3 regions of the Sphingomonas sp. STIS6.2 genome follow, and region 2 is predicted to be linked to each of the others. Evidence: predicted binding sites of a transcription regulator. Region 2 holds the regulator's gene; each other region holds the start of a gene.
The links. Region 2 encodes LexA, which represses DNA repair genes until DNA is damaged. Its sites were predicted from a motif close to GTTCCNCNCTTGTTCT; they were not measured.
Positions count from the first base shown of each region.

Region 1: a site for LexA is predicted at 1,392-1,407, ahead of recA (recombinase RecA). Genes of this name have one in related genera too.
Region 3: a site for LexA is predicted at 1,456-1,471, ahead of uvrA (excinuclease ABC subunit UvrA). Genes of this name have one in related genera too.

Region 1 covers NZ_JPDP02000041.1:259,654-262,929, forward strand. Annotated here, with positions in the region: gene sphst_RS07440 (tetratricopeptide repeat protein) at 1-291, shown strand, start outside; gene sphst_RS07445 (4-(cytidine 5'-diphospho)-2-C-methyl-D-erythritol kinase) at 312-1,169, shown strand; gene recA (recombinase RecA) at 1,484-2,557, shown strand; gene sphst_RS07455 (class I SAM-dependent methyltransferase) at 2,817-3,276, shown strand, end outside.
Region 2 covers NZ_JPDP02000041.1:420,504-423,779, reverse strand. Annotated here, with positions in the region: gene sphst_RS08200 (molybdopterin molybdotransferase MoeA) at 1-973, shown strand, start outside; gene lexA (transcriptional repressor LexA) at 1,042-1,773, shown strand; gene sphst_RS08190 (ComEC/Rec2 family competence protein) at 2,278-3,276, opposite strand, start outside.
Region 3 covers NZ_JPDP02000039.1:1,937-5,212, reverse strand. Annotated here, with positions in the region: gene sphst_RS05635 (DUF4893 domain-containing protein) at 139-798, shown strand; gene sphst_RS05630 (hypothetical protein) at 838-1,329, opposite strand; gene uvrA (excinuclease ABC subunit UvrA) at 1,482-3,276, shown strand, end outside.

The DNA of each region.
Region 1 (3,276 bases), 160 kb from region 2:
CGGGCGAGCCGGCTCGATCCCGCCAACCCGTCCGTCACCGACTCGCTCGGCTGGGCCTATCACCGCGCCGGCGATACGCGGCGCGCGCTGCCGTTGCTCGAGCGTGCCGCGCAGGCGGAGCCGACCAATGCCGAAATCGGCGATCATCTGGGTGATGCCTATTGGAGCATGGGCCGACGCTACGAGGCGCGCTATGCGTGGCAGGCCGCGATCGTCACCGGCGATGCCGAGGAGCGCGCGCGCATCGCCGCGAAGATCGACACCGGCCTGCCGATCGCTGCGTGCCGCTGACCCCTGATCCCGAGACGCCGATGCCGACGACGACCGAAACCGCACCTGCCAAGATCAATCTCGCGCTGCATGTGCGTCACCGCCGGGCGGACGGCTATCATGAACTCGAGACGCTGTTCGCCTTTGCCGAGCATGGCGACGTCGTCACGGTGCGCACGGCGGACGTGGACAGCTTTGCCATCATCGGGCCGTTCGCCGCGGCATTGCGCCCGGCGGCGGGGGGCACCGACGCTGCGCCATGGGATGGCAACCTCGTGACGGCCGCGGCGGACGCGTTCGTCGCGACGTTCGGGATCGCCGCGCACCACGCGATCACGCTCGACAAGCGGCTGCCGATCGCATCGGGGATCGGTGGCGGGTCCGCCGATGCCGCGGCGACGCTGCGCGCGCTGGCGCGGTTGTACGGCGTCGCGGTGCAGGATCCGGCTCTTCACGACATTGCCGCCCGACTGGGTTCGGACGTGCCCGCGTGCCTCGTCAACCGGACGACGTTCGGCACCGGGCGCGGCGACACGCTCGTCGAGGTCGATGGGCTGGCGGGAACGCCGTTGCTGTGCGTCAATCCGGGCGTGGCGGTGTCGACCGCGGCGGTATTTGGCGCGTGGGACGGGATCGACCGCGGGCCGCTCGGCAAGGGGCCGCTGCTCGAACGCGCGATTGTCGGGCGGAACGACCTCGAGGCGCCGGCCTGCGCGATCGCGCCGGAGATTGCCCGGGTGCGCGCGCTCCTCGACGCAGCGCCGGGCGTGCTGCTCGCGCGCATGTCGGGATCGGGGGCGACCTGCTTTGCGCTGTTCGACAGCATCGCGGCCCGTGATTCCGCGGCGACGGATGCCGCTGCGCAAGGCTGGTGGACGCTGGCGTGCACGCTGCGCTGAACACAGTTCAACTGCCGCTTCGAAACTGTTCGGCTTTGGGACTCCGGACGCTATAAAATCGATTGCATCGCACCAGTCGGAAGCGTCAAATCGGGATGTCCACTACCGGATCGGCGCCAGGGTTTGGCCGACCGGCCCAAGGTTTCTCCCAAGACGCCGAAGCGGACCCATGATGGGAGGGCGGTCACCGAAAGGCGGCCGCCCTTTTTCACATTCCCCGATGTTCCGCACTTGTTCCGTGAGAACAAAAGCAATACATGGCGTTTGACGCGTTGAATGGCACGCGCGCTTGCTTTAGCGATGGGAGCTTATCGATGGCCGCTAATCTGAAAGTGATCGACACCGGCATGGCAACAGCAACCAACGACCGGCAAAAGGCGCTCGATGCCGCACTCGCGCAGATCGACCGCGCGTTCGGCAAGGGCTCGGCGATGCGTCTGGGCTCGAAGGAGACGATGCAGGTCGAGGTGATCTCGACCGGCTCGCTCGGGCTCGACATCGCGCTCGGCGTCGGCGGCCTGCCGCGCGGCCGCGTGATCGAGATCTACGGTCCGGAAAGCTCGGGCAAGACCACGCTCGCACTCCACGTCATTGCCGAAGCGCAGAAGAATGGTGGCACCGCGGCATTCGTCGACGCCGAGCATGCGCTCGACCCGGTCTATGCCAAGAAGCTTGGCGTCAACATCGACGAGCTGATCGTGTCGCAGCCGGACACCGGTGAGCAGGCGCTCGAGATCGTCGATACGCTGGTCCGTTCGAACGCGATCGACGTGCTCGTCGTCGATTCGGTCGCAGCGCTCGTGCCGCGCGCCGAAATCGAGGGCGAGATGGGCGACAGCCATGTCGGGCTTCAGGCACGCCTGATGTCGCAGAGCCTTCGCAAGCTGACCGGTTCGATCAGCCGGTCGCGTTGCATGGTGATCTTCATCAACCAGCTCCGCATGAAGATCGGCGTCATGTACGGCAACCCGGAGACGACGACGGGCGGCAATGCGCTGAAGTTCTACGCTTCGGTCCGTCTCGACATTCGCCGCATCGGTGCGGTCAAGGCGGGCGACGAGGTCACCGGCAACCAGACGCGCGTGAAGGTCGTCAAGAACAAGGTCGCGCCGCCGTTCAAGCAGGTCGAATTCGACATCATGTACGGGCAGGGCGTCTCCAAGCTTGGCGAGATTCTTGATCTCGGCGTGAAGGCCGGGCTGGTCGAGAAATCGGGTGCGTGGTTCAGCTATGACAGCGTCCGGCTAGGTCAGGGTCGCGAGAATTCGAAGACCTTCCTCAAGGACAATCCCGAGACGGCCGATCGTCTCGAAAAGCAGATCCGCGCGCGCACCGACAAGGTCGCCGAGGAAATGATGGTCGGTCCCGACGCCGAAGACGACGCCTGAGTGAGAGTCGGAGCCCTTTTCCTCGCGGGGAAGGGCTCCGCTTCCTGCGACAGGGCGAGGCAGCGTCCAGGGCTGATGGGTCGGGCGAGTCTCGTCTCGCCTGGTTGAGCTGATAGGCCGCAGCGGGACGCGTGTTGGGCGATCGTCCGGAAATCCAGCGAGCCTTGGCGGGCATACGCTTCACGACTTGCGTCAAACGCGCCACAAGAGCTGATCTTGTGCGCACAGACGGGAGTTCGACCATGCGATACGGCGGATCATGACCAGTGATCGAGACTGGACCGGACGCGTCGGCGACATCTGGGCCATCGAATGGCGCCGTACCGACCGCAGCTTCGAGAGGCTTGCGCCTGTACTGAACGCCGCGATCCTTGCGGCGGCCGGACCGCAGGCCGGCACTATCGTCGATATCGGTTGCGGCGCCGGCGCCACGTCGCTGGCGAGTGCGCAGGCTCTGCCGGACGGGCAGGTGATCGGCATCGACCTATCCCCGAAACTGATCGCAGTGGCGAAGCACCGCGCGGGGCACCTGACGAATGTCGCGTTCCACTGCGCCGACGTCGCGGCGGGCGTCGAGACGCACGCGCCGGTCGACCTTTATGTATCGCGGCACGGGGTCATGTTTTTTGCCGATCCGGCGGCCGCCTTTGCCCAGCTCGCTGAGGCCGCCGCGCCTGGCGCCGCGCTCGTCTTCTCGTGCTTTGCCGAGCGTGCCGCCA
Region 2 (3,276 bases):
CGGCGAGAGCGCGGCCGGCCGCCCCTTCGCCGGCACGCTCGCCCCGGGCGAGGCGACGCGCATCTTCACCGGCGCGGCGATGCCGCCCGGCGCTGATACCGTCCTTGTTCAGGAAGAGGCCGCGCGCGACGGCGACCGGCTGATGCTCGACGGCGAAGGCCCCGCCTTTGAAGGCCGCAACACACGCCGCAAGGGGCTCGACTTCGCGACCGGCACGCGGCTGATCGCGGCCGGCGATCGGCTGACGCCCGCGCGCATCGCGGTCGCTGCGACCGGCGGACACGGCACGCTGTCGGTCGGCCGCCGGCTGCGCGTCGCGGTCGCCGCGACGGGGGACGAGCTCGTTCCGCCCGGCTCGACCAGCGACCCCGTCCCGCTACCGGAATCAAACGGCATCATGCTCGCCGCGATGCTCGCCGACCTGCCCGTCGACATTATCGATCTCGGAATCCTCCCCGACCGGCTCGACACGCTGCGTGACGCCTTTGCCGGGGTCGACGCCGATCTGCTGGTAACCACGGGGGGCGCGTCGGTCGGCGATCACGACCTCGTCCGCCCCGCGATCGAGGCGGCCGGCGGGGCAATCGACTTCTGGCGGATCGCGCTGCGCCCGGGCAAGCCGATGATGGCGGGTACGCTTGGCCGGACGATGCTGCTCGGCCTGCCGGGCAATCCCGTCTCCGCCTTCGTCACCGCGATCCTGTTCGTCCGCCCCGTCGTCGCGCACATGCTCGGCGCGCGCGATCCCCTGCCGCAGACGACGCACGCGCTGCTCGGCGAGGATCTTCCGCCCAACCAGTCGCGGACCGACTATATGCGCGCCGAACTGCGCGACGGTCGCGCCTATGCCTCGACTATCCAGGACAGCTCAATGCTGCTGACGCTCGCCCGTTCGTCCTGCCTGATCATCCGCGATGGCGACGCGCCGGCGGCGAGGGCGGGCGACTCGGCGGAAATCCTCGTCATCGCTTGACGTCACCGCTTGACGAAGCTGCAGGTGTTCCATAGAAGTTCCTCGTCTGTTCCGGACGGAGAACCGTTATGCTCACGCGCAAGCAGCACGAGCTTGTCTGCTTCATCAATGACCGCCTCGCCGAGACGGGCGTGTCGCCCTCGTTCGAGGAGATGAAGGACGCGCTCGACCTGAAATCGAAATCGGGCGTGCACCGTCTGATCAGCGCGCTTGAGGAGCGCAACTTCATCCGACGCCTGCCCAACCGGGCGCGCGCGCTCGAAGTGCTGAGGATGCCCGAGCGTCCCGAGGCGGCAATTGCACAGACTGCGGCGAAGTCGGGGCCGAAGTCGGAGGCTAAGGCATCGGCCGGCACCGTATCTGCGCCGGACACGGCCAGCGCCACGCCCGCATCGCCCGACCGCATCGCGGCGAACGATGTCGTCGAAATCCCGCTGCATGGCCGGATCGCCGCCGGCGTGCCGATCGAAGCCTTTGAAGGCAGTTCGATGCTTGCCGTCCCGGCCGCTTTGCTCGGCACTGGCGAGCATTATGCGCTGGAGGTTTCGGGGGACTCGATGGTCGAAGCCGGCATCCTTGACGGCGATTATGCGCTGATCCGCCGTACCGAGATCGCACGCGACGGCGAAATCGTCGTCGCGCTGATCGAGGACAGCGAAGCGACGTTGAAATATTTCCGCCGCGAGGGCGCGATGGTCCGGCTCGACCCGGCCAACCGCGCCTATGACCCGCAGCGTTATGCGCCCGCTCAGGTCCGGGTTCAGGGCAAGCTGTCGGGTATCCTGCGCCGCTACGACTGACGAATGCTGGGGGCGCTGGCGATAATCACCGCCGCGCAACCGGCGGGTGTGGCGTTCGATGAACCGCGACCAATGACATCGCCACGAAAAGCGCGTCGCCGACAAGCGTCGAATATTGGCGGGCTTAGTAGCCGCTTGCTTTGCATAAGACCGGTATAATCCAGCTCCAACGTTGGCCACCGTCCCGCATCCCCGGACGGAGCTAACGGTGGAAGCAGGCCGCACTCGCATTAAACCAGCAGGCCCAGTCCCACCTCCTCCGTCATCCTGACGAAAGTCAGGATCCAGAGCCAGGCACGCCACCCTCCACGACTTTGGGCTTTAATCGAGGCCCAGATGACGATCGGCTAGGCAAACCTCTCAGCAAAATGCGGACCGACGAAAATGTCGATCCGACGCGCTGGCCAACGGGCCCAGGCACAAACGTCCGGGTTTCGGAATCGCGCGAGCGCCAGTCGGGGGCCCCTGCCGCGCAGGATCACAACCCGACACTCCGGTCGCGGCCTATCGCTCCGACCACCCCCGGCCCGGCAACCGAAACCGGACCGCGGCCACACCCCCGGCCACCCCGCGCTGATCGCCCCCCGCACCGGACCGTCGCGACGACCGCGCCAGCGTCGGCGGATCGCGCCACGGGTGCCGGTCCCCCGGATTGAGCACCGTCATCATCCGCCCCGTGGTCAGAGTCAGCGCGATCCCCCCGGTACGCGCGAGCACCGATCGATCGAGCTTCAGCCATCGCGGCGTACAACCGCGCGGCAGCCCGCGCTCGCTGATGACGATGTCCGCGCGCCGGCATGCGGCCACCATTTCGGCGATCGGCACCCGGTAAACGCTGCGCGTCGCCAGCACGCGCCACGCCCGGCCGTGAGCGACGACATCGGTCAGGCACAGGTCGCGGCTGCACCGCGCATCGGGCTGATCCGCGAGCAGCAGCGGCTCACCATCGACCCCGCCATTCTCCGCCAGCGTATCGCGGACATAATCCCCCGCCCGATCGCGGAGCAGCGCGAGCCCTGCGGCGGTCCGGACCGCGACGTGGCGGCCATCGCCCGTCACCAGGATATCGGGTGACGGCGTCGTCAGCGCCCAGATCGCGCCGACCGCCAAGGGCAGGATCCCGATCCGTCGCCACCGTGTCCGCCACAGCGCGATCCACACTCCGCCAACGACCATCAGCGCAAACGCCCCGTCGGGAACCGCCGGCAGCGCGCGGACCGCGCCCGGTGCGTGGGCCACCGCGCGCGCAAGGCACAGCAGCGCGTCGAGCGCATGCTGCACCAGCCACCAGGCGGGCGCGCCGAGCCCGATCGTGTCGAGCAGCAGCGCCAGCGCCTCGAACGGCATCACGACGAACGTGGTCAGCGGGATCGCGACGATATTGGCGACCGCGCCGTACAACCCGGCCTTATGGAAATGATAGACCGCGATAGGCATCAGCGCCGCCTCGACGACGAGCCCGGTCAGCAGGAGCGACGCGGCGCCGCGCAACAGGCGTCTGCC
Region 3 (3,276 bases), on a different contig from region 2:
CATCCATCCCTCACCTCGGGTCGAAACTGAGCCAGATCAGTGAAGTTGTTAGCAATCCGTTTACCAGCCCGGCATAGCCACTCGTCTCCACGCCGCGGCGACGCCACCGTCGCGACCGGCCGTGCAAGGAGCCTGCCTTTGCGTGCGTTGATGATCCTGGCGGTAGGAACGGCCTGTCTCGCCGGCTGTGCGACGCAGCCCCGGGGCGGCAGCGCGGGCAAGGCCCCGGCCGTGGCGGCGGACCCCGCACCGGTCGCCCCAAACTGGACGACGATCGCGACGCCCGGCGACCGCGCGCGGCTCGCGGCGCTCGACGCCAGCTGGACGCGCGCGCGCGCCGCCGTGCCCAGACGGCTGGCGGGCCGGATCGCGGCCGAGGGCGCGCTGCTCGATCCCGCCGCTGCGCTCGACCTGCCCGCGCTGTCGCCCGGCTCCTATCGCTGCCGGCTGGTCCGGCTCGGCGGCCGCGCGGGCTATGCGAGCTTCGCGCCCGATTTCTGCTATGTCGACGGCAACGGCGCCGGGCTGTCCTTCACCAAGCAGACCGGCACGACGCTGCCCGGTGGCTGGCTGCACCCCGACGGCGACCGGCGGCAGGTGTTCCTCGGCACCGTCCGCACCACGCCCGCGCAGGTCGCGCCGCCCTATGGCACCAACCCGGCGCGCGACGTCGCGGGCGTCGTCGAGCGTGTCGGCCCGCTGCGCTGGCGCCTCGTGATGACGCGCGCGGGGCAGGGCGCGATCCTCGATCTCTACGAACTGGTCCCTGTGCCGCCGACGCCCGCGACGCCGCGCTGAGCTTGGAATCCTCCCCCTTGCGGGGGAGGATCAAGCGGGTCAGCCCTTTGGCGGCTTGGCGAAGTTCGCCGCGAACCGCTCCAGGCCCGATGCGAACGAGTCGATCACCTTCGCGAATTCGGGCGGCAGCGCAGCGGCGTCGCTCCTGGGCGGTTCCGGCGTCTCGCCCGCGAACGGCCCGCTGCCCGCCGTCGACCCGCCCGGAGCCTCCGGCGAAGCCTCGGCCGAGGGTTCTGGCGGCTTCGGCGGCTTCGGCGGCTCGGGCGGTGCAGGTGACGGCGTCGCCCCACGCATATCCTTCGCCGTGATCGCGGTCGCGGCCATCATCAGCCCGGCCGCGATGACCTGGCGTCCCGCGGGCGTGCCCATCTGCCGCGTCAGCGCCGCCGCGATCCCCGCGAACGGCGCCGCGCCGCCATGCTTGCCCGCCTTGGCGGACCAACGCGCCTCGAAACCCTCGCCTTTCGTCGCGCCCGTCTCGGCCTCGCGCTCCCGCGCCTCGCGTTCGCGACGCTCCTTCTTCTTGCCCATCTCGGTCTCCAGCACTGTATTGTACTAACAATACACTATGTAACTATCGTCGGCACCTTGGACAATGGTTCGGCGTTACCCATCTTTGCGAGCACCCGCCCGGCGCCCTCCCGGGCTTGTCGCGTCCGAACAAATGTGGAACAGAATCTCCTATGCTGACCAAGATTTCCGTACGCGGCGCGCGTGAACACAACCTCAAGGATGTCGATATCGACATCCCCCGCGACACGCTGACGGTGATCACCGGGCTGTCCGGCTCGGGCAAGTCGAGCCTCGCGTTCGACACCATCTACGCCGAGGGTCAGCGCCGCTACGTCGAGAGCCTGTCCGCCTATGCCCGCCAGTTCCTCGAACTGATGCAGAAGCCCGATGTCGACCATATCGAGGGCCTCAGCCCCGCCATCTCGATCGAGCAGAAGACGACCTCGCGCAACCCGCGCTCGACCGTCGCGACCGTCACCGAGATCTACGATTACATGCGCCTGCTCTGGGCGCGCGTCGGCATCCCCTATTCCCCCGCGACCGGCGAGCCGATCGCCGCGCAGACCGTCAGCCAGATGGTCGACCGCGTCATGGCGCTCCCCGAGGGCACGCGCCTCTATTTGCTCGCCCCCGTCGTCCGCGGCCGCAAGGGCGAGTATCGCAAGGAGCTCGCCGAGTGGCAGAAGGCGGGCTTCACCCGCGTCCGCATCGACGGCACGATCCACGACATCGACGAAGCCCCCGCGCTCGACAAGAAGTACAAGCACGACATCGAGGTCGTCGTCGACCGCCTCGTCGTCGGCGGCGAGATCGCCACGCGCCTGGCCGAGAGCTTCGAAACCGCGCTGAAGCTCGCCGAGGGCCTCGCCTATGTCGATCCCGCCGACCCGGTCGAGCCGCACACCCCCAAGTCCGAGATCCTCGGCAGCAACGCCCCCGACGGCCGCATCGTCTTCAGCGAGAAGTTCGCCTGCCCGGTCAGCGGCTTCACCATCTCCGAGATCGAGCCGCGTCTCTTCTCGTTCAACGCCCCCCAAGGCGCGTGCCCGGCCTGTGACGGCCTCGGCGAGAAGCTGCTGTTCGACGAAGACCTCGTCGTCCCCAACCACATGCTCAGCATCAAGAAGGGCGCGGTCGTCCCCTGGGCGAAATCCAACCCGCCCTCGCCCTATTACATGCAGGTCCTCGGCAGCCTCGCGCGCGAATACAAGTTCGACATCGAGACCCCCTGGGGCGAGCTCCCCGAGGAGGTGCAGCGCGTCATCCTGCACGGCTCGAAGGGCAAGCCCGTCACGCTCACCTTCATCGACGGCAAGAAGAAATACGACGTCTCCAAGCCGTTCGAGGGCGTCATCGGCAACCTCAACCGCCGCCTGCTCCAGACCGAGAGCGCGTGGATGCGCGAGGAGCTGAACAAATACCAGTCCGCCGCCCCGTGCGAGGTCTGCGCCGGCGCGCGCCTGAAACCCGAGGCGCTCGCGGTCAAGATCGCGATGAAGGATATCAGCTACGCGACCCACCTCTCGGTCGTCGACGCGCTCCAGTTCTTCACCGACATGCCGCAGCATCTCGGCGACCAGCAGAACGCGATCGCCGAACGCATCCTGAAGGAAATCGTCGAACGCCTCGGCTTCCTCAACAATGTCGGCCTCGACTATCTCAACCTCGACCGTACCAGCGGCACCCTAAGCGGCGGCGAGAGCCAGCGCATCCGCCTCGCGTCGCAGATCGGCAGCGGGCTGTCGGGCGTGCTCTACGTCCTCGATGAGCCCAGCATCGGCCTGCACCAGCGCGACAACGACATGCTCCTCAAGACGCTGCGCCGTCTGCGCGATCTCGGCAACACCGTGCTCGTCGTCGAGCATGACGAGGATGCGATCCGCACCGCCGACTATATCATCGACATGGGCCCGGGCGCAGGCGTCCGCGGCGGCCAGGTCGTCGCGCAGGGCACGCTGAAACAGA